One region of the Bacillus aerius genome, then DNA from elsewhere that is predicted to be linked to it. Evidence: riboswitches for the same ligand, from Rfam matches in the RefSeq annotation. Region 1 holds a riboswitch; the other holds the start of a gene.
The links. A riboswitch is a leader RNA that binds a small molecule or an ion and turns the genes downstream of it on or off. The one in region 1 is predicted to bind lysine.
Positions count from the first base shown of each region.

Region 1 (12,162 bases):
ACATGTACTAGTGGAGATTTTTTTGGCAGTGCTCGTACTACTAGCACTCATTGCATCATCTAATATTATCAATCGTTTTCTGCCCTTTATTCCAGTACCATTAATCCAAGTGGGTTTAGGGATATTGGTCGCAGCTTTTCCTTCAGGTTTACATATTTCTTTAAATCCTGAGCTATTCTTCGTTTTATTCATTGCACCGCTGTTATTTAATGATGGGAAGCGTACCCCAAGGGACGAGCTGTGGAAATTAAGAGCGCCCATTCTTCTATTAGCTTTAGGGCTCGTATTTGCGACAGTCATTGTCGCAGGATATACCATCCATTGGATGATTCCAAGCATACCACTTCCAGCTGCATTTGCGCTTGCAGCGATTTTATCACCGACAGATGTAGTGGCTGTAAGTGCCCTTTCCAGCCGTGTGAATATGCCGAAGGGGATCATGAGACTGCTGGAAGGCGAAGGGCTGATGAACGATGCGTCAGGACTTGTTGCCTTTAAATTTGCTATTGCAGCAACGGTTACAGGGGCATTTTCCATTGCAGAGGCATCCTTTAGCTTTGTTCTGATTGCTGCTGGCGGATTATTGACCGGATTTATTCTGTCGTTTTTTATCATTCGTTTCCGCTATTTTCTCCGCCGTTTAGGCATGGACGATGTCACAATGCACATCATCCTGCAAATCCTCACGCCGTTTGTGATTTATTTAGCAGCGGAAGAAATTGGCGTATCTGGCATTTTAGCCGTTGTTGCCGGTGGTGTGACACATGCCATCGAGCAAGACCGAATGGAAGCGAATTTAGCAAAACTGCAAATTGCTTCTTCAAACACGTGGAATATTATTTTATTTATTTTAAATGGCCTTGTTTTCGTTTTACTTGGGTTACAAATTCCTGATGTATCGACCGTCATTTTCCAAGATGAAGCCTTTAATAATATGCAGGTCATCAGTTACATTTTAATCATTACATTCTGTCTAATGATTCTCAGATTCCTATGGGTATGGCTGTTCTGGGCAGGGAACTGGAGTGTATCGAAAAAGAAGAACACGAAAAAACCGAAGCTGCGTGCTTCCATGCTGATGACATTCTCTGGTGTTCGTGGTGCTGTTACATTAGCGGGTGCTTTCTCCATCCCGTTTACGCTTGCAGACGGCTCACCATTCCCTGAGCGTCATTTAATTATTTTCCTCGCAGCAGGCGTCATTTTATGTACACTCATTTTAGCGAGTGTGCTACTGCCTATTTTATCGGAGAAAAAAGATAAGCAAGTGGATGTGGACTTAGATACAAAGATTCAGCACGCAAAACGGAAGCTGCTGAGAAGTGCCATTAAAACGTTAAAAGAAGGAATGAATGAGGACAATCGAGAAGTCTCCCTTGCACTCATCAATGATTTCCGAATGAAGCTACGAAATATTCAGCGGGAACCGTACCAGTTTGGTATGAGAAAACAAGAGAGAAAAATCAGACTGCATGGTATTAAAGCAGAACAGATGAAACTTCAGCAGTTGATTGAGGAAGAGAAAATCGACAAAGAAGAAGCATATGAGCTGCAAGAGAGATTTCATGAGCTGGAAATGCTCTATTCCAACTCCTTTAAAATTCGTTTCTCAAAAGTGAAATTTCTGCGCTTACTACAATGGCTTCAATTGTGGCGTCCCCATCAGCGTATTTCGAGCGGCATATTAGAAAACGAGGAATCGTATAAACAAATCCGTAAGAAAACGGCTGAAGCTGCGGTGGATTCTATTAAGCACCATATGACCGAAGACAATCAACAAACGTGTCATCAAGTCATTGGGTTTTACAATCAAGTGATTTTCCGCTGTGAACATGGTCCTTCTTTCTTCCAGCAAAAGGATCGTACGTTTGACCGGAAGAAGAAAGAGCTTAACTTCCAAGCCGTACAGACGATTCGTAATGAAATCCAAACTTTATATGAAAATGGCGAAATCAATCGTGATATTGCCCATCATTTAAGGGAATATATCAATGACATGGAAGCAGTCTTACTGACCAATACATGATGTTGTCATCTTCTCCCCTTTGTTTTATGATGAAAAAAAGAGACGAGCAGGGGGAGAGGCAGGATGACATATTACGGAGCGATTGAAGCTGGGGGGACAAAGTTCTGCTGTGCCATTGGCAATGAGCATGGGGATATCATAGAGGAATTAACCATTCCAACAGAGCACCCGGAAAAAACCATCCAATCACTTATTCCATTTTTTCAGCAACATGAAATTGCAGCATTAGGGGTCGGTTCCTTTGGACCGATTTGTGTCCAGAAAGACGATCCTTCTTACGGTTATATCATGAATACGCCGAAAGTTGAATGGAAGCATTATCCGTTGATACCTGAGCTGGAGAAACAATTAGGCGTACCGGTGTCCTTTACGACAGATGTCAATGCCGCAGCATTAGGTGAACTGACAAAAGGGGCCGCCAAAGGGCTAAGCAGCTGTCTGTATATCACGGTCGGTACGGGGATTGGTGCCGGGGCTGTTGTGAAAAATGAGCTTCTCCACGGTCACTCACATCCAGAAATGGGACACATCCTGGTCAGGCAGCATGAATCAGATCAGTTTGCAGGTGTCTGCCCGGCGCATGGTACTTGCTTAGAAGGACTTGCGGCAGGACCATCTATTGAGGCAAGGTGGGGAAAGCCGGCTAAAGAGCTTACCGAAGAAGATGAAGTTTGGTCTCTTGAAGCAGATTATTTAGCACAGGCATTAATGCAATACACGCTGATATTAAGCCCAGAACGCATCATCATGGGTGGAGGCGTCATGAAGCAAAAACAGCTATTTCCGCTCATTCGAGAGAAGCTGGCTGCGTATGTCAATGATTATGTCGACATGCCGCCGCTTGATACATACATTGTCTCTCCTGGACTTGAGGACAAGGCAGGTATGACAGGTGCTTTGCTACTAGCGATTGAAGCGAAGAGAAACGCCTGATAATAGAGTTTTCAAACGCAACATGAGATAATGAAAAAGATGGAATCTATGAAAAGGTGGTTGTTAACATGGTCAAAAGCTTGAATGATACCGTAACACTAAATAACGGAGTAGAAATGCCATGGTTTGGTTTAGGTGTATTCAAAGTGGAGGACGGCAACCAAGTGGTTGATGCCGTCAAAGCAGCCATACGAAACGGTTATCGCAGCATTGATACGGCTGCCGTTTATAAAAACGAGACAGGCGTAGGGAAAGCCATTAAAGAATCTGGCGTAAAAAGAGAAGAATTGTTCATTACGTCAAAAGTATGGAACACAGATCAAGGATATGACAAAGCACTCGCTGCATGCGACGCAAGCTTAAACCGGCTCGGTCTTGATTACTTAGACCTCTATTTGATTCATTGGCCTGGACCAAATGCAGATACATTTAAAGAGACATGGCGTGCGCTTGAGAAGCTTTATAAAGATGGAAAAGTAAGAGCGATTGGTGTCAGCAACTTCTACGTGCAGCATTTAGAAGAGCTGTTAAAAGATGCGGAGGTTGTTCCAGCGGTGAACCAAGTGGAGTTTCATCCAAAACTGACACTTGTAGAATTACGACAATATGCGAAAGAAAAAGGCATTCAAATTGAAGCATGGTCTCCGCTGATGCAAGGAAAGCTTTTGGATCATGACGTATTAAAGGAAATTGCAGCACAATACAACAAATCTGTGGCTCAAGTGATCTTGCGTTGGGATCTGCAAAGCGGCGTTGTCACCATTCCAAAATCAATCAATGAAGATCGCATTAAACAAAATGCCGACATTTTTGACTTCGAGCTTTCACAAGAAGACATGGAAAAAATCAATGCACTTAATAATAACGAACGTGTCGGGTCTAATCCAGAAACGATGACGGTTGGGTTTGAATAAATAAAAAATCCCCTCAGCGTGTAGACAAACCCTCGCATATTTTGTCAGGGCGTGCTGGTGCTCACGAATGTCAAATTCGCTACGCACCAGTACTCGTCCTTCCTAGACTAGCAAAGGTTTTCTATCACGCTGAAAAGAAGACAAAGGGCTAAAATCAAGTTCATTTTAGCCCTTTGTCAACAATCTGAATCCCTTTCTCTTTTTGAGAAGGGGATTTTTTAATTCCTGCTTCGGCGCACAGCCAACAGCATGAGGAAAGACAGGATCACAATACAAATGGTCCAAGCCCATGCAAGTTCCATTCGTCCAGAATCAATCGCCACATAGATGGCTGTTGGGAGGGTTTGCGTTTTCCCAGGAATGTTGCCAGCGAACATTAAAGTCGCTCCAAATTCTCCTAACGCCCTTGCAAAACTTAGAACCGCACCAGAGAGAAGAGATGGCAGTGCGAGTGGGACGGTAATATAGGCAAAGACCTGGAAAGAATGCGCACCATCAACTTTTGCAGCACCTTCAATGTCTGACTCAATCGTAGAAAAACCAGCTTTCGCTGATTGATACATGAGCGGGAATGCGACAACTGTCGATGCAATGACTGCTGCCCAATAAGTGAAGATGACAGGCTGATGGAAGATCCATTCAATCGCTTGTCCAATCACACTGTTCTTCCCGAACGCAACGAGCAGCAGAAATCCTACGACCGTTGGCGGAAGGACAAGCGGCATCATGAGGAGCGTTTCCACGATCATTTTCCCTTTGAAAGATGTACGCGCCATCCAAAAACCAATGGACGTTCCTAAAACAACAGCCAATAATCCACTGAAAGCAGCCACTTGTACGGACAGCCAGATAGGTGAAAGAAAATCTTCGGTCAGCATCGGCATTATTTCACTTGAAAGCCGTACTTTTTAAAAATCGCTGCGGCTGGATCTGATTGGAGATATTGAAAAAAAGCTTTCGCCTCTTTCATGTGATCGGTCTGTTTTACAATGCCAACAGGATAAATGATGGGGGAATGCATGTCTTGATTTGCCTCATCTACTATCTTTACTTTGCGAGAAACGAGCGCATCCGTCTTATACACGACACCAGCTTCCACATTTCCTGTTTCGACATAGTTTAATACTTGACGAACATCCTTGCCATAGACAGCGTTCTGTTTCACTTGGTCCCATATATTCAGTTTTGTGAAAATCTCTTTTGCATATGTACCAGCAGGAACAGATTCAGGTGTGCCAAGCGCTATCTTTCCTTTTATGTGATCAACATCGCGAAAGGTTTTGATAGAAGAGGAACTTTCTTTTGGCACGATGAGGACAAGCTCATTTTGTATGACATCCTTTGTATGATCCTGATCAATGTCGCCAGATTGAACAAGGTCATCAAAAGGCTCTTCAGCTGCTGAGAAGAAGAGATCCGCTTTTGCTCCTTGAGCGATTTGCTGTTTCAATGCGCCGGATGATCCGAAATTATTCGTGAGTGTCACGTTTGGATGATCATCTTCATAGGCAGATTCAATCTCTTTCAAAGCATCCTGCAGGCTTGCCGCCGCTGAAATCACAAGTTCTGTTTTTTTGCTTTGATCTGATGACGTCGACTCCGTTTGACACCCAGTCAGGAGCAAACAGATGGTGACGTAGGTTAAGAATAAATATTTCATGATCACACCTCTTTATCATTCAACATCATGTGTATCCTTTATTATAATCAAACTTATTTGACCATTCATAGGCTTTCAGGAAAAGAGAAAAGAAAAAGCCGCCAGAGGGCAGCTTTTAATGCTGATAAAAACGTAGTAAGTTCCCGTTGATCACTTTATCTGATAGAGACAGCTCTTTATTGGCTTTTTCTATATAAGGCTGGCATACTTCATCTTCTTCAACAGGTTGTTTTGTTTTTTGATCATAGCACGTGTTCTTTGTATAAAGATAATCATCCGTAATAAAGTTTCCATTTCTCAGCACAGCGAACGGTGTCCGTTCATTGGAGAAAAGATCATTCCCAAATTGAATAGAATCTTTTGATTCAATGCCGAGTAAATGAAGAAGTGTCGGTTTGACATCCATTTGACCGGCTGTTTCAGAAATGGTTTGAGGGGCCTCGTCTGTCACCCCAGGAATGTAAATCAAAAAAGGGACCCGCTGCAGTTTAACCGCATCAAACGGTGTGATTTCATCCTGCTTCAGCAGCTCTGCCATTGCCTCATGATGTGCTTCTGAAATGCCATAGTGGTCTCCCATCAGGACAAACATTGTATTTTCATATAGTCCTTCTTCTTTCATTCGTTCAAAGAACCTTTTGATGGCTTCATCTTGATAGCGGACGGTGGTCACATAGCGGTTTAAAATGGTGCTAGTCGAATCGTATTCATCAATGAACTGATCCTTTGGATCAATTTCAAATGGGAAGTGATTGGTTAAGGTAATAAACGTGCTGTAATAAGGCGTCTTCAGCTTTTTTAAATAATCGATGGATTGGTCAAAAAAGTCGATATCCTTTAAGCCCCAGCCAGTCGAATTCTGTTCATTGACATCAAATGAATCGACATCATAAAAGCGGTCAATCCCAAGAGATTCATACATCACATCACGATTCCAGAACGTTTTATTATTCGCATGAAATTGGACGGATTGATAATTCTCTTTTTTCAATTGCTTGTACAGTGTGTCATATTCGTTGTCACTCGCTGTGAAAAAGACAGCGCCACTGCTAGATGGATAGAGGGAGTTTGCGACGATAAACTCTGAGTCCGACGTTTTGCCTTGCTCTGTCTGCTGATAAAATTCATCAAAATAGAAGCTTTTTTTGGCAAGTTGATTTAAAAATGGTGTGATGTATTGTCCATTCACCTTTTGATTCATGACAAATTGCTGCGTTGATTCAAGTGAAATGAACACGACATTTTTGCCTTTAGCAAGTCCAAAGTAGTCTTCATTCGGTGCACTGTAATCAGCTTTTGTGTAGTTTGCCACTGTTGAAAGTGTATCTTCGTCAGCAAAGGCTTTTTGTCCAATTCGTGCTGTTTGAGCGGCACCGTCATACAAATGGAATTGAAACAGCCCAAGGTTTCGTACAATGACTTCTCGATCATATGAGCTTGTCAAAAATCGAGGGTGGTCCATCAAAGCTGAGCTGACATGGAACAATAGTAAGCTGCAGCAAACCACATAGTATGTTTTGATCGTCTTAAAAGACGCTTTTGGTGATAACGGTTTCCGTTTTAAGAGCCATGCCAGCACAACAAAATCAATCAGCATGAGTATAAATAGCGGATGAAACAATTCAGTCATACTGCTGCCCATATCCCCCATGTTCTTTGCTTGAAATAAGACAGGAATGGTAATGAAATCAATATAAAAACCGTAAAAGATCGTATTCGATATCAAAATGGCTGTCAAAATAAAATTTGTGGTCAATAAAAAGACCTTTTGTTTCGTTTCATTTAAGAAAAGAGCAATCCCAAACAAAGGGAGCAAAAAGCTAAGTGGATTGATCAAAAGCAGCCATTCGTGAAACAGATTGGCCGTTCGTATATGAAATCCGAATTGATAAATGATGTATGTTTTCATCCACATAAAGAGGATGGAGTACACTAAAAACCAGTGATTTTTGAAAAACGCTTTCATTTATGTAACTCCTCACCATTCTGTATTCAGCTGCAAGGCAAAAACACTTATCTTAAAACTACTAAAAAAATGAGGAATGATCAATTCATATCCTGCTTTTTTGCAAAACTCTTTTTTCTTTTTCTAAAACGGCAATGGGATGGATATTCCGCAAATGACAGCCATGTAATAGCAGGTGACAATGGTCAGAGCAGCTAGTACGACTTGTTCTCCTGTGCTGCCTGTTTTGACATAAAAGGGGAGACGTACTTTCATGGATGCAGGGAACAAAAATTTAATACCGTTCACTGTGCCTGCATCAAGGATGAGGTGGCTTGCCATCCCAACTAGTAACCCGGTACTGAGGCTGTCATTTGGAATGTATGTTGTCGCAATAAAATAAATGATCAGCAGAAATAATAAACTATGTGTAAAGGTGCGGTGACCGAACACACTACTGATCAGTGTGGAAAGGAGCGGGAATTTCCTGCCGATTTTGCTTTTCGTATGACATAGATCTGGGATGAGGGCACCTACTGATCCAGCAGCAGCCATCGTCACTGGTTCGAATCCGTAATAATAGGCGACGGCTGTGGAGGCGGCAATTCCGCCCATAATATGTGTTTTTCCTGTCATGATGCGTACTCCTGTTCTGTTTTTTGTTCAAGTACTCACTATATCAAGGGTGAATCCATTCAGCAAGGCTTATTTCAAAAGAAAATGGGATAAAATAGTTGGCTGTTTGGAAAAACATTCTATAATAAGAAGGAAGTCATGTTGACACTAACGATAAGGATGCGATTCGGATGAGTAATGCAGACATTTTAAAAGAAATTGTTCTTGTACATTATGAAGTCAGCCGTAAATTAAACCGCAAGTTACTTGAGTTAGAAAAAGACATCACGCCTCCACAGATATATGCTCTTTCTATATTGATACAAGGAAAAGTATCACATGCTGAAGAGCTCAAACAAAGACTCTCTCTCAACCCAGGTGCCGCTTCCATTGCCCTCAATAAATTATGTGAGCAAGGCTACATTCAGAGAGAACGGGACAAGGACGATCATTCCCTTGTCCGGCTAGAAGCCACGGAAAAAGGGCTGGCTATTTACGAAAAGCATACACGTCTTTTTGGAAAGGTGATTCAGCATATGATGTCAGACTTCACAGAGGAAGACTTAAAGACCTTTCTAACGTATTTGCAAAAAATGAGACAGACCTTTCACGATGAATGAACCGCTCCTCTTTGTATAATGCTGAGCGCTGTAGCACAAATTAAACAGGCAAAGGCATTTTATGAAAAGGGGGGAAATAGCGATGTCATTTTTCCAAAAGGATAAAAAGGCGAAAAGCGAGAAAGACCATCAGCAGGTAGATCAGCTGTTAGAAGAAGCAAGTAAAGAACTAGCAGGCGATCCGCTTCAGGAAGCTGTCCAAAAGAAGAAAAACAACCATCAATAAGCTGACAAAAAGGCGGAGAATCATTTCTCTGCCTTTTTTCTATGTTTTTCCCTTTGACAGATATGAGAATGTTTGATAACCTTCGTGTAGTAAAAATGAATAGAAATCCTCACGCTATGTCTCAGTGAGGTAGAGGTTGCGCGGATGATGAGTCACTCATGGGAGAGATGGAATCGTTGATCATGAGAAAAAAGGCATCAGCGCCGAAGTGTAGAGAGAGCTCCAACTTTCTTTATGCTGGGTCTGCATTGAACAAATGCAGGACTGCCACGTCTTTGAAGCGTGGAGGGCTATCCGGAGATCAAGGTGTATGTTTTGAAAAGCATGGACTTTTGTTCAGGCTTTTTTTTATGTTCTGATTGCCTAAGAAAAGGGTATGCTGGTAAGAAAGTGACCCAACATGAACATAAAGAATGCAAGTCATTGCTTCACAAATATATCAATGAAGATACTGCCGGGTCTGGTCCAAAGTGAATATAACGGAGGTACGAAAATGGAACAGACAAAAAAATGGGGTTTTTGGTTATTGACGGCTTTTGTCGTCGGAAATATGGTAGGTTCAGGCATCTTTATGCTGCCTAGTACCCTTGCCCAGCATGCAAGTCCTTTAGGTGTGACGATGGCATGGCTTGTCACAGGTGGCGGCGTACTGATGATTGCCTTTGTGTTTGGACATTTGTCCATTCATAAACCGCAGCTGACAGCTGGACCACAAAGCTATGCAAGAGCGCTTTTTAAAGATCCGAAAAAAGGAAAAGCAGCCGGTTTTACAATGGTTTGGGGATATTGGGTGGCAAGCTGGATTAGTAATGTCGCCATTATCACAAGCCTAGCTGGTTATTTAACAACCTTTTTCCCAATTTTAACCGTGAAAACGGAGATCTTTACTTTTGGAAAAGAAGCGATCACACTTGGTCAGCTCACAACGTTTATCGTATGTACAATCCTTCTATGGGGGACTCATACGATTTTAATTACAAGCTTAAGCGCAGCAAGTAAGCTGAACTTTATTACGACCTTTTCAAAGGTGCTTGGATTCGTCCTTTTTATTGTCGCAGGCTTATTTGCATTCCAAACCGCATTATTTGAACATTATTACTTTCCTGTTGAAGCAGCAAGTGGTGAAGGAGTGCTCGGACTTGGAGGCCAAATTCATCATGCGGCCATTTCCACACTATGGGCATTTATCGGCATCGAATCTGCTGTCATTTTATCAGGAAGAGCTTCCTCGCAGCGTGATGTCAAACGTGCGACGATTACAGGACTTTTAATTGCACTGTCTATTTATATGATTATTACCTTGATTACAATGGGCGTTCTGCCGCATGATCAATTGCAAGGTTCTGATAAACCATTCGTAGACGTGCTTCAGCTCATTATCGGACCGGCTGGCGGAATTGTCATGGCACTTCTTGCGATCATTTGTTTATTTGGTTCGATGCTTGGCTGGATTTTGCTTGGTTCTGAAGTCCCTTATCAAGCAGCAAAAGCTGGCGATTTCCCAGCAGTGTTTGCAAAAACAAACAAAAAAGGTAGTCCTGTTTTTGCTTTGACTGTCACAAATATCATGTCACAGCTGTTTATTTTCTCAGTCATGTCACGTACGATTAATGAAGCCTTTACTTTCTTAACAACATCAGCGACACTTGCGTATCTCATTCCGTATATCGTGTCGTCGATCTACAGCTTTAAGGTCATCATGCAAGGTGACACATATGAGCTCCAAAAAGGAAACCGGACAAGAGACGGGATCATTGCGCTTGTGGCCATGGGGTATTCCGCTTGGGTCATTATTTCAGGCACAGCTGATTTCAAAACATTTGGTCTTGGGATTGGATTGTTCTTAGTTGGCATTTTACTCTACCCATTCATGTCCAAAAAATTTGCCAAAGGTACAGTTTAAAAAATACGTTTCTCCAGCATTGGAGAAACGTATTTTTTTATGAGGCAGATGTTAATCGATCCACAATAAATTCGAGCTGACCTTCTAGTGACACAGGGTCATTAAAGAAGTAACCGACTGTATCTGTTTCAAATACACGTTTGTTTTGGACAGCAGGAAGTGATGCCCAGATGCTGCTTTTATACACTTGATCGCCATTACTTTTTGAACCGCTCCATGGGCTTGTGAAAATATAATCACCTGCAAATTCTGGAAGCTTTTCAAGAGAAATGTTTGCATAACCGACACCACTGTCGATGGCTTCTTTTTGGACGGCCTTCGGAGCTTTTAATTTCAGCTCGTCATAAATGATTTCACCACCGCGTGCAAAAGTGTTACCGAAAATGTAAATGCCCTTATCGAATGGTGATACGATCGAAACGGTTTTGTTTCCTACAGCTTTTGTTACTTTTGGTTTCACTTCAGCAATTTTGGCATCCCATTTTGTGATCCAATCCGTTGCTTTTTTTGATGTGCCTGTCATTTTACCGAATTCTTTTAGCTGGTCTTTAAACGAATATTGATTGTATTGAATGGCAACTGTAGGTGCAATTTTTTTGTATTGATCAAATTTCTCATCTTCTCCCCAAGCAATGATCATATCCGGCTTCAAAGAGGCTACTTTCTCAACAGAGGGAGATTTTCCAATATTTTTCACTCCATCTGTTTTTCCTTTATAGAAAGGGTTTTTAAAGATGGGCGCAGTGGCAGCAATGGGGGTTTTGCCGAGTGTGACGAGATCCCCGTAATAGCTTTCCGCCAGAAGCACAATACGTTTTGGGTTTTGAGGCAGTTTCACTTCACCCTTTACATCTTGATAGGTGATCGTGTCATTTTTTTTGGCTCCCGATTCTTTATTGGAAGTGCTGCCGCAAGCAGCAGTAAAAATCATAAGGGTCATGAAGGAAATCAAAAGAAGTCCAGTTCGTTTTTTCACAAAAGTTCGCTCCTATTCAATTGTTTATGATAATGATTCTCATTCGCGATTATATCTTAACATGATAGAAGAAAAAATGCATCGGCTATTTTATGACCAAAATGAAAATGGTGAAATTCTCCCGGTTTTTTGATGAAAATAAAGAAATTTATTAGAACAAGGATTTCAAAACGTGAAGAAAGTGATATACTAGACTCCGAGATTGATAATCATTATCACTAATAACGAATAGATATGAACGGAAAGGAAGAGACTGGTTTTGGGCTCACAATCAAATAAACAGCTGTCAGCTAAAGATGATGCGATAGATATTGTGACAAAGCCTTTTGGTACAGCAGCTGTTG
Region 1 covers NZ_JARYHO010000001.1:3,061,955-3,074,116, reverse strand. Annotated here, with positions in the region: gene M2353_RS16040 (Na+/H+ antiporter) at 11-2,026, shown strand; gene M2353_RS16035 (ROK family protein) at 2,090-2,959, shown strand; gene M2353_RS16030 (aldo/keto reductase) at 3,028-3,873, shown strand; gene modB (molybdate ABC transporter permease subunit) at 4,092-4,757, opposite strand; gene modA (molybdate ABC transporter substrate-binding protein) at 4,757-5,533, opposite strand; gene M2353_RS16015 (LTA synthase family protein) at 5,649-7,499, opposite strand; gene M2353_RS16010 (metal-dependent hydrolase) at 7,623-8,114, opposite strand; gene M2353_RS16005 (MarR family winged helix-turn-helix transcriptional regulator) at 8,285-8,713, shown strand; gene sspJ (small acid-soluble spore protein SspJ) at 8,796-8,939, shown strand; lysine riboswitch at 9,062-9,240, shown strand; gene M2353_RS15995 (amino acid permease) at 9,433-10,842, shown strand; gene M2353_RS15990 (iron-hydroxamate ABC transporter substrate-binding protein) at 10,880-11,818, opposite strand; gene M2353_RS15985 (FecCD family ABC transporter permease) at 12,078-12,162, shown strand, end outside.

Region 2 (12,162 bases), 510 kb from region 1:
GCGGCTCTGTTCAAGAATTAGCAGAATGGATTGAATATATCACATTTCCTAAAGGGACACCTATGTCGGATTGGCGGATTCAAAATGGAAAACAAGAACCGTGGGAGCTGACGTATGTTGGTGTAGGCAATGAAAGCTGGGGATGTGGTGGAAATATGACGCCAGAGTATTATGCAGACTTATATAAACGCTACCAAACGTATGTGAGAGAGTTTGCTGGTCAGCGCATTTACAAAATCGCATGTGGTGCGAATTCAAATGATGTGAATTGGACAAAAGTATTAATGGAGCGTGCAGCGCCGTGGATGGATGGGCTCAGTTTGCATTACTATACGGTCCAAGGAACATGGGAGAAGAAAGGGTCAGCGACTGATTTTGATGAGGATGAGTGGTTTACAACGCTGAAAAAGGCGTCTGAAATGGAGCGGCTTGTTGTAGATCACGGAGAGATCATGGATCGTTATGACCCAGACAAGCGAATCGGGATGATTATTGATGAATGGGGGACATGGTATGATCCAGAACCGGGGACAAATCCAGGGTTTTTGTATCAGCAAAACACATTAAGAGATGCTCTAGTCTGTGCCTTGCATTTTCATATTTTTCATCGCCATTGCCAGCGGATTCATATGGCGAATATTGCCCAGACCGTCAATGTGCTGCAAGCGATGGTGTTAACGCAGGACGAAAAGATGCTCCTGACACCTACCTATCACGTATTTCACATGTTTCAAGTGCATCAAGAAGAAGAAGCGCTTGAAGTAGAATTGAATGTCCCTTCATATGAACGCCGGGGTGAAAAAATCCCTCAAGTCAGTGTGTCAGCCTCGCGGTCATCTGACAAGATGCATATTAGTTTATGTCATGTGAATCCCCATGAAAAAGCAGACGTATCTCTTGCGATAGAGGGAATCGATGCAAAAACGAAGGTCACTGGCCGTGTGCTGACTGCTGATCGGATGAATGCGCACAACACGTTCGATGATCCTCATTCCGTTCAGCCTGCGGACTTTCGGCAATTTGCTGTTAAGCACGGCGAGCTGACTATTGATCTGCCGCCTATGTCGGTTGTAATGTTGACCGTCGATCTGGCTTGATCGCATATTTCAATGTTTGATGAGAAGAATGTTGGGGCATCATACATTGTAAATGAAGCGGAAAGGGAGTTATGTCATATGCTTAGAACCATTCTGATGATCATTGGTGCGATTGTTGTTATTGGTGCGATTATACGGTTTGTTTTTTAATTCATTTCATAAAAAATGATTCGTAAGCATTTCATTCGCAAGTCACATTGGTAGATGCTATACTAAAAAGCATAATTTACATTGGAGGAATGAATAATGGCAATCGTAAAAGCTACTGACGCAACATTTTCACAAGAAACTGCAGAAGGTGTTGTTCTTGCAGACTTTTGGGCACCTTGGTGCGGACCTTGTAAAATGATTGCTCCAGTTCTTGAAGAACTTGATCAAGAAATGGGCGATAAAATGAAAATTGTAAAAATTGATGTGGATGATAACCAAGAAACTGCTGGTAAATACGGCGTTATGAGTATCCCAACACTTCTTGTTTTAAAAGACGGTGAAGTCGTCGAAACGTCTGTTGGTTTCAAACCAAAAGAAGCACTAGCTGAGCTTGTAAACAAACATCTATAAACCGATCTATGCCCGCGTGGCATGATCTCGAAAGCGGTTCTCGTATAGTCGAGAGCCGCTTTTCTTTCATCGTGGTATAAAACAAATGTTCGTGATACACTAGAAGGAGTGAAAGTGGAAAACAAGGACGGATGAAAATATGAACAAATTGATCAAAGAAAAGCTGTCAGTCTTACCTGATCAACCAGGCTGTTACTTAATGAAAGATAGACAAAATACGATCATTTATGTGGGAAAGGCAAAGGTATTAAAAAATAGGGTCCGCTCTTATTTTACAGGATCTCATGATGCCAAAACGCAGCGGCTTGTCAGTGAAATCGAAGACTTTGAATACATTGTCACCTCTTCAAATATTGAGGCACTTATTTTAGAGCTGAATTTAATCAAAAAATATGACCCGAAATACAATGTCATGCTCAAGGATGACAAAACGTACCCTTTTATTAAAATTACGAATGAACGTCATCCTAAGCTGATTGTCACCCGCAATGTGAAAAAGGATAAAGGGAAATACTTCGGTCCATATCCGAACGTACAAGCAGCAAGAGAAACGAAAAAGCTGCTCGACCGTTTATATCCACTTAGAAAATGTGCGACACTCCCTGACCGAGTCTGCCTTTATTATCATCTTGGGCAATGTCTTGCTCCGTGTGTGTATGACATTTCTGAAGAAACGAATAAACAGCTCGTCGATGAAATCACAAGATTTCTAAACGGAGGACATCAGCAAATCAAGAAAGAATTAACAGAGAAGATGCAAGAAGCGGCCGAACAATTAGAGTTTGAGCGGGCAAAAGAACTTAGAGATCAAATCGCTTATATCGACTCAACGATGGAAAAGCAAAAGATGACGATGAGTGACTTATCCGATCGTGATGTGTTTGCCTATGCTTATGATAAGGGCTGGATGTGTGTCCAAGTCTTCTTCATCAGACAGGGGAAATTAATCGAACGTGATGTCAGCCTATTTCCGATGTATCAAGACCCTGAGGAAGAATTTCTCACGTTTATGGGGCAGTTTTATGAAAAGAACAACCATTTTCTGCCGAAGGAAATTTTGGTGCCAGACAGCGTCGATCAAGAGATGATTGAGCAATTGCTTGAAACGAATGTTCATCAGCCGAAAAAAGGAAAGAAGAAGGATTTGCTTTTACTCGCCCACCAAAACGCCAAAATCGCTCTCAAAGAAAAGTTCTCGCTTATAGAGCGTGATGAAGAACGGACAATTGGTGCAGTGGAGCAGCTTGGCGATGCACTCAATATTTATATGCCATATCGGATTGAGGCGTTTGATAACTCCAATATCCAAGGAGCAGACCCCGTATCCGCTATGGTTGTCTTCCAAGACGGGAAGCCGTATAAAAAGGAATACCGAAAATACAAAATTAAAACCGTTGAGGGGCCCGATGATTATGCTTCCATGCGTGAAGTCATTAGAAGGCGGTATACCCGGGTGTTAAAGGATGAACTGCCGCTTCCTGACTTGATTTTAATCGACGGAGGAAAAGGACAAATCAACGCAGCCATAGATGTGCTCGAAAATGAATTAAATCTGTCTGTTCCTGTGGCAGGTCTAGTGAAAGATGAAAAACACAGGACATCGAATCTTATGATGGGTGATACGCTTGAAATTGTTGCGCTCGAACGGAATAGTCAGGCCTTTTATTTATTGCAGCGTATTCAAGATGAAGTGCACCGATTTGCGATTAGTTTTCACCGGCAGCTGCGCGGGAAGAATGCATTCCAGTCTATTCTAGACGATGTCCCAGGTATCGGGGAAAAGCGCAAAAAGCAGTTACTTAAACATTTTGGCTCTGTGAAAAAGATGAAAGAAGCCTCTATCCAGGATTTTCAGGACGCTGGTATTCCGAAACAAACGGCTGAACTTTTAATGGAGGCATTAAAAAAATAGATTGTACTTTTTCCAAAAGTCTGTTAAGATGTGACTAATTTAATAAATGAACGTGTTGTTTGTTGAAGATAGAGGTGCGAACTTCAAGAGTAAGCCTTCAGAGATCGAGGGGATCTAGGAAGAGGGCTGAAAGGGGAGCGTCGCCGAAGTGAATAAAATCCACTCATTTTATTCGCTGGCTGTACATTGAAGAAATGTAGGGCTGTCAAGAATGTATTTCTTGGAGGGCTATCTCATTGTTTGCATCGTTTGATGATGATTTTAAAGCAATGGGAGATTTGTTCTCTCATTGCTTTTTTATTTGCAGTGAACAGAGCAGTCTCCGCAGCCTCTTCTCTCACACGTGATCTTTTGAAAAAGGGTGGTAGACATGGGACTAATTGTACAAAAATTTGGTGGAACATCTGTTGGATCGACAGAAAAAATTCGCAATGCCGCAGAGAGAGTCATCGCTGAACGCGAGGCAGGAAATGATGTGGTCGTGGTTGTGTCTGCGATGGGCAAATCAACGGATGTTCTAGTAGACCTAGCGAAAGAACTCACAGATGATCCAAGCAAAAGAGAAATGGATATGCTACTGACAACTGGTGAGCAGGTGACCATTTCATTATTAGCGATGGCACTGCAAGCAAAAGGTTATGATGCCATTTCCTTTACAGGCTGGCAAGCTGGGGTGAAAACAGAGAAGGTGCACGGAAATGCAAGAATCGTGGACATCGATGAAGCAAGAATCAAAGAAGAACTGAGTACGGGAAAAGTCGTCGTTGTAGCAGGTTTCCAAGGAATTGCGGATGATCTACATATTACAACACTTGGGCGTGGTGGATCAGATACGACAGCAGTGGCACTAGCTGCGGCACTCAAAGCGGACAAATGTGATATTTATACGGACGTACCAGGTGTGTTTACAACAGATCCCCGTTATGTACCGTCTGCGCGAAAACTTGCAGGAATTTCATACGATGAAATGCTTGAGTTAGCCAATTTAGGAGCAGGTGTGCTGCATCCGAGAGCGGTCGAATTTGCGAAAAATTATCAAATCCCACTAGAAGTCCGTTCTAGTATTGAAAATGAATCGGGTACGTTAATTGAGGAGGAATCATCCATGGAACAAAATTTAGTTGTAAGAGGCATTGCATTTGAAGATCAGATGACACGCGTGACGGTATGCGGCCTTTCAAGCGGTTTAACAACGCTATCGACGATTTTTACGACACTTGCAAAGCAAAATATCAATGTCGATATCATCATTCAGTCTGTCACAAGCACCAATCAGACCTCCATCTCTTTCTCTGTGAAAACGGATGATTTGTCTAAAACAGTTGAAGTATTAGAAGAATACAAAGGTGCGCTTGGTTATGAGCAGATTGAGACAGAAAGCAAATTAGCCAAAGTATCCATCGTTGGCTCTGGTATGGTCTCAAACCCAGGCGTTGCGGCTGAAATGTTCGCTGTGTTAGCTCAAAAAGACATTCAAGTGAAAATGGTCAGTACGTCTGAGATCAAAGTCTCAACAGTCGTTGATCGTGAAGATATGGTGAAAGCTGTAGAAGCCCTTCATGATGCGTTTGAATTATCAAAGGTGAGCGCCGCTGCTCATTCATAAATCTTCAAAAGAGGTGTATTCCGTAAAAAGATACACCTCTTTTTTATATTGGAAATCATCAGCATATGAAGAAAGAAAAACGTGCGTAAACCGGTACGTCAACTGTGCTATGATAGAAGGGTATATAAAAAAGGCGTGACACGAAGTCATCGCCTTTCATAAACAGTGTTAGCTAGGGTCTCTTAAATCCCATTTAACGGTTAAAATGACTTTATCAGCACGCTTTTTTACTTGTTCATAGGATTCAGCCACGTGCTCATTGAGAAGCTGAATCTGTTCAGCGATAAAACCTGCTTCCATTTGAAAGCATGGCTCCTTTTGGTAGCTGAGTCGATTCGATACAAGTGGACCTTCGAGCTCAAACTCAATTTCCTGTTTTTTAGAATGGACCATCGTGAGAGTTCCCCATCCGGCATCATGGAAAAATTCGGGGATCTTTTCCCATGACTCTTGAGGAAATTTACGAGCAAGCAGTTTACCCGCAAAATACATCATAGATGAATGATCCTGACCAAGAATGTCAGGCAGCAGAACTTCGCGTATCAGCTCGTAGGCAAATCCATTGACTTCAATTTCTTTTAGCTGTTCTAAGTTAGATTCGAATTTATTCATCGTATGGCTCCCCTCTTTCAACAATTTATTATAGCTTATGTGGGCATATGATGACAGAGTTTTCCCTGAAGTCTAAGAAATTCTTATTGTAGTAAAACGAATTTTGATTTAAAACTTTTAAATTTCGGAAAATTTTAATTTATGTACGCGGTTTCTTGACGCTTTTTTGACATAGGAGTAAAATGAAATTGTCAATAAATTTGAATAAAGTGCTTACAATTGAAAGAAGCGGGGGTAAGACAATTTTCAAGCAATTGCACTTTTTTTACTAGGGGGTAAAGTAATGTCGGGGAACAAAGAATTTTTTTATCGGAGATTGCATTCTTTGCTTGGCGTCATTCCGGTCGGTCTATTTTTAGTACAGCACTTAGTGATTAACCACTTTGCGACGAATGGACCAGAGGCGTTTAACAAAGCTGCACACTTTATGGAACAGCTTCCATTTAGATATGCACTTGAGCTGTTCGTGATTTTCTTACCACTGATCTATCATGCTGTTTATGGGGTGTACATAGCCTTTACGGCACAAAACAACACGTCTCGCTTCAGTTACTTAAGAAACTGGTTGTTCAGACTGCAAAGGATTTCAGGTATCATCACATTGATTTTTGTCACTTGGCACGTATGGGAAACACGCATTCAAGCGCAGCTTGGAGCTGAAGTAAACTATGACATGATGGCGAATATTTTAAGCTCTCCATTTATGCTAGGTTTCTATATTGTCGGCGTTTTATCTACTATTTTCCACTTTGCTAATGGCTTGTGGTCATTTGCTGTCAGCTGGGGAATTACAGTTTCACCACGCTCACAAAGAATCTCCACATATGTGACATTAGGTATATTTATAGCGCTTTCATATGTAGGGCTAAGAGCAATTTTCGCTTTTGTTTAAGAGGAAATAGATTAGTAGAAGAGGGAGAGGGGCTACAATGAGTAATTCTAGCATCATCGTTGTCGGAGGCGGCTTAGCTGGTCTCATGGCAACTATCAAAGCAGCAGAAGCGGGAACAGCTGTTAAACTATTTTCAATCGTACCTGTGAAACGTTCGCATTCTGTTTGTGCACAGGGCGGAATTAACGGAGCGGTCAATACAAAAGGTGAAGGAGATTCACCTTATGAGCATTTTGATGACACGGTATATGGCGGAGACTTTTTAGCTAACCAGCCGCCAGTAAAGGCAATGTGTGAAGCAGCGCCGTCCATTATCCACTTACTTGATCGTATGGGTGTAATGTTTAACAGAACACCAGAAGGATTACTGGACTTCCGCCGTTTCGGGGGAACACAGCACCACCGTACAGCATTTGCTGGTGCGACAACAGGTCAGCAGTTATTATACGCACTAGATGAGCAGGTTCGCCGCTATGAAGTAGCGGGGCTTGTGACGAAATATGAAGGCTGGGAATTCCTTGGCGCTGTCTTAGATGACGAGGAAGTATGCCGAGGCATTGTCGCGCAGAACTTGACGACAATGGAAATCGAATCCTTCCGTTCAGATGCTGTCATCATGGCAACTGGCGGTCCTGGTATCGTATTCGGTAAATCAACGAACTCTATGATTAATACTGGATCAGCTGCATCGATCGTTTATCAGCAAGGTGCTCATTATGCTAATGGAGAATTCATTCAAATTCACCCAACAGCGATCCCAGGAGATGACAAGCTGCGTCTCATGAGTGAATCAGCTCGTGGTGAAGGTGGACGTGTTTGGACATACAAAGACGGAAAACCTTGGTACTTCCTAGAAGAAAAGTACCCAGCATACGGGAACCTTGTACCGCGTGACATTGCAACGCGTGAAATTTTCGACGTATGTGTGGAGCAAAAGCTTGGCATCAACGGAGAGAACATGGTGTACCTAGATCTTTCTCACAAAGATCCAAAAGAGCTTGATATTAAGCTTGGTGGAATCATTGAAATCTATGAAAAATTCATGGGTGATGACCCGCGTAAGCTTCCGATGAAAATTTTCCCGGCTGTTCATTATTCAATGGGTGGATTATGGGTTGATTATGATCAAATGACGAATATCAAAGGCTTGTTTGCTGCCGGAGAATGTGATTACTCTATGCACGGCGGAAACAGACTTGGTGCAAACTCATTGCTTTCTGCGATTTACGGCGGAATGGTTGCTGGACCAAATGCTGTGAAATACATTAGCGGTCTTGAAAAGTCTGCAGAAGATTTATCATCTGCAACATTCGACAGTGCCGTGAAGAAAGAGCAGGAGAAATGGGACAACATCCTTAGCATGGATGGCACAGAAAATGCATATGTGCTTCATAAAGAGCTTGGAGAATGGATGACGGACAACGTTACAGTCGTTCGTTACAATGAGAAGCTCTTAAAAACAGATGAGAAGATTGAAGAACTGATGGAGCGCTATAAGCATATTAACATCAACGATACAGCTTCATGGAGCAACCAAGGCGCTGCCTTCACGCGTCAGCTTGACAACATGCTTCAGCTGGCACGCGTGATTACGATTGGGGCTTACAACCGGAATGAAAGCCGAGGCGCACACTATAAACCGGAATTCCCAGAAAGAAACGATGAAGAATTCCTAAAAACAACGATGGCTACGTTCAAAGGGAAAAACCAAAAACCTGCATTCCACTATGAGGACGTCGATGTATCGTTAATTGCACCTCGTAAACGAGATTACTCGAAGAAAAAGGTGGAGAAATAAGATGAGTGAAAAAAACACGATTCAATTTATTATCACACGTCAAGATACAGCAGATGGCAAGCCTTATGATGAGGAATTCGAAATCCCTTACCGTCCAAATATGAACGTCATTTCCGCACTCATGGAAATCAGACGTAACCCGGTCAATAAAAAAGGTGAAAAAACAACGGCTATTAACTGGGACATGAACTGTCTTGAAGAAGTATGCGGCGCTTGTTCCATGGTCATTAATGGAAAGCCTCGCCAGTCATGTACAGCACTGATCGACAAATTAGAGCAACCGATCCGTCTTCAGCCGATGAAAACTTTCCCGGTTGTGAGAGACTTGCAGGTTGATCGAAGTCGTATGTTCAATTCATTGAAAAAAGTCAAAGCATGGGTGCCAATAGATGGCACATATGATCTTGGACCTGGACCAAGAATGCCTGAGAAAAAGCGTCAATGGGCGTATGAGCTTTCGAAGTGTATGACATGTGGTGTCTGCCTTGAAGCTTGTCCAAACGTGAATGATAAGTCTTCCTTTATGGGCCCTGCACCGCTTTCACAAGTTCGTCTATTTAACGCACATCCGACAGGTGCAATGAATAAGTCTGACCGTTTAGAAGAAATTATGGGTGATGGCGGTCTTGCAAACTGCGGGAACTCTCAAAACTGTGTGCAGGCTTGTCCGAAAGGAATCCCGCTCACAACATCAATTGCAGCACTTAACCGAGATACAACTTTACAAGCTTTCCGTAACTTCTTCGGAAGCGATCACGCAGAATAACATCACATTCAGTCCTCCTTGCCAATCATGATGAGTGTTTACAAGAGGCTGGATGCAAAACATAACAAACGCCTCTTCCAATACGGGAGAGGCGTTTTATTTGCGAATAAGGAGTGGATCAAATGAGGCTGCCGTCATATATTGAAGAGCCGTTTGAAGAGTGGAGGGCATCGTTTCGTTTTTATGTGGAAACAACCGTCCGTTTTTCAGAAACGGATATGTTTGGTCACATGAACAATGTCACCCCGTTTGTGTATTTTGAAGAGGCACGGATTGCCTTCTTTCAAAAAACGGGAATTGTAGATAAACGAATGAAGCGAGCGAGAGAGACGATTACGGTCGTGGCAAACCTTCAATGTGATTACATCAAGCAAGTGGAAATCGGTGAGAGGCTGCGTGTGTATGTAAAGCCAGAAAAGGTTGGATCAAGCTCTCTCATCCTTCATTATTTAGGAGAAAATGAACAGCAAGAACCGTGTTTTACAGGCTCAGTCACCATGGTGCAAATAAGTAAAGACACCGGTGCCCCTGTACCGTTTACAGAAGAGGAAAAAGAGACTTTTCAGGCCCAGCGACATTAAAGAATCACGGTCACATGCTTCATTTTGTTATAATAAAGGAATCATAATGAAGAAGAAACAAAAGGAGAGCACATGAAGATTTTTCAATACGACACCATTGATAGTACAAATAATGAAGCGAAAAGGCTTATTCAGCAAGGAGAAGCCCCTTCATTTGCTGTATATGCCCGGCAGCAGACAGCAGGGAGAGGAAGGCTTGGCAGACCGTGGGAAACGCCTACAGGGAATGTAGCTGTCACGATGACAGTAAAACCGCCAGTAGATATCTCCACCCAATCAACGATTGCCCCGCTGACGGCACTCGCCATTTATGATGTACTCAAACCACTCATGAGAGCAGAGGATCAGATGGCAATCAAATGGCCAAATGATCTATTGATTAATGAAGCGAAAGTATCTGGCACATTAATTGAAGCAGACCGCAGCGCCATTTACATCGGTGTGGGCATCAATGTAGAGACAAAGCCGGAGCACGTTCCGTATAAAACCGTTTGCCTATCAGAACTGACTGAGGTGAAAGCGGACCAGCTAGTGAAAGATTTGGCAGCGGCCTTTGAAAAATACCATGCACGCTGGCAAATGGAAGGATTTGAAGCCCTCACAGCCCTCTATAACAAACGATTATATCGGCTGAATCAACCGCTTCGTATTTCATTAGATCGTGAAAAGCAAACATGGCAGGAAGGGATTTGCTGTGGTGTGAACCGTTATGGTCATATTCAGTTAAAAGATGATCAAGGACATATAAAAGCCCATTCAGCAGGAGATATTGATGCACCGCCCAAGTAGACAATTTCTTGTTCTATGTGTGTGTAGACAAACCGTTGCATTCGGTGTTAGAACGGATTGCTTTAAGATCTTCAAACTGAAAAAAAGACAAAGAGCTAAAATCAGTTCATTTTAGCTCTTTGTCGACATGATGACGTCTCATTTATGCTTCTCTTTTTATTTGAGGTTGAACCATGTAGTCTTTTTTTGTAAAGGCCACTCCATCTAGGATTTCTCTTGCGGTCCGAATGACTTTCACTCTGTTTTGTGAGATATCAATTTCAGTTTGCATAATACCAGCAGGATGACCAATTCGAAGTGTATCATCTTGACCTTCAAACAGCTGTGCCGGAAGCGTTTGATCCATGAAACAGCTGGCTGACACACATACAGATCCGGTAATGGCAAGTGCTTGGTGCGGTCTTTGCATCGATAGCATCCGAACGATGATGTCCATATCTGCTGCTCTTCTCAATATTCCATTTGTATCTACATAATCAGCAGGCTCGCTGATGATCGCAAGCTTTGGAACAGCTGGAGACTGTAATGTGGCCAGTTCTTTTGGTGCAAAGTGGCACATTTCAGCAGCGATGGAACGAATCTCTTCTAAATCATCCAGCAATTCGTCTGTAAACTCTTCAGGTAATTCAGTTCCTTTTAATTGAATATCTTTGGCACGAATAAAGGCGATTGGATTTGCAATGTCAACGATTGAGATCGGAATCTCTCCAAACTTTGTCTGGATCGTATCCATTTTGTTTCCAGTCGGAAAGGTTTTACCTGTGACAGCGCCTTCAGGTTTCTCAAAGGATAAATAAATGGGAGAACCTGTTCCTTTCACTCCTGGAATTTCTGCCTGTCCTTCAAATTTTACTTCTCCGTTCTCGACTTCTACCTCTGCCACAATGATTTTATTCGTGTTGGTATTCAGAATACGTACTGTTGTGACAGGCTCAACTGCTTGGACAAGTCCTTTAATGATGGCATACGGCCCAACTGCTGATGAGATATTCCCACAGTTTCCTTTAAAGTCGACAAATCTTTCATTGATGCTGACTTGTGCAAACGTATAGTTCACATCCACATCTGGACGAGTGGCTTTATCGATAATGGCCACCTTACTTGTCAAAGAATTACCGCCCCCGATTCCATCAACCTGTAGCCGGTCAGGGCTGCCCATAATGTCTAATAAAAATGCTTCGAGCTCATCGTGTTCATATGGTGCATCATTTGCTTGAATGAAGACCCCTTTGCTTGTACCGCCTCGCATGATTGTGATTGGAACTTTTCTCATTGATCTCACCCTCAATTGTTTAGTTACTATTTATCTAATCAAAATGGTAAAGTATAATAAGAAATAAGTTAAATACATTATTTTAAGAGAAATCGATAAATTATTTTTATAATAAAGTCAAAAGGAGGGCACACAATGGATGAGAAAGATTGGCGGTTTTTAAGGGTGCTATATGAAGAGAAGAACATCACAAAAGCGGCAGAAAAATTATTTGTCTCGCAGCCTGCCTTAAGTTATCGATTGAAACAGCTTGAAGAGGAATTTGACATGAAGCT
Region 2 covers NZ_JARYHO010000001.1:2,555,233-2,567,394, reverse strand. Annotated here, with positions in the region: gene M2353_RS13265 (alpha-N-arabinofuranosidase) at 1-1,097, shown strand, start outside; gene trxA (thioredoxin) at 1,344-1,658, shown strand; gene uvrC (excinuclease ABC subunit UvrC) at 1,798-3,570, shown strand; lysine riboswitch at 3,632-3,809, shown strand; gene M2353_RS13250 (aspartate kinase) at 3,941-5,176, shown strand; gene M2353_RS13245 (YslB family protein) at 5,345-5,788, opposite strand; gene M2353_RS13240 (succinate dehydrogenase cytochrome b558 subunit) at 6,072-6,680, shown strand; gene sdhA (succinate dehydrogenase flavoprotein subunit) at 6,718-8,478, shown strand; gene sdhB (succinate dehydrogenase iron-sulfur subunit) at 8,480-9,244, shown strand; gene M2353_RS13225 (acyl-CoA thioesterase) at 9,367-9,825, shown strand; gene M2353_RS13220 (biotin--[acetyl-CoA-carboxylase] ligase) at 9,898-10,614, shown strand; gene M2353_RS13215 (2-methylaconitate cis-trans isomerase PrpF family protein) at 10,757-11,887, opposite strand; gene M2353_RS13210 (LysR family transcriptional regulator) at 12,023-12,162, shown strand, end outside.
Region 2: another riboswitch for lysine. It lies ahead of M2353_RS13250 (aspartate kinase); the one in region 1 lies ahead of M2353_RS15995 (amino acid permease).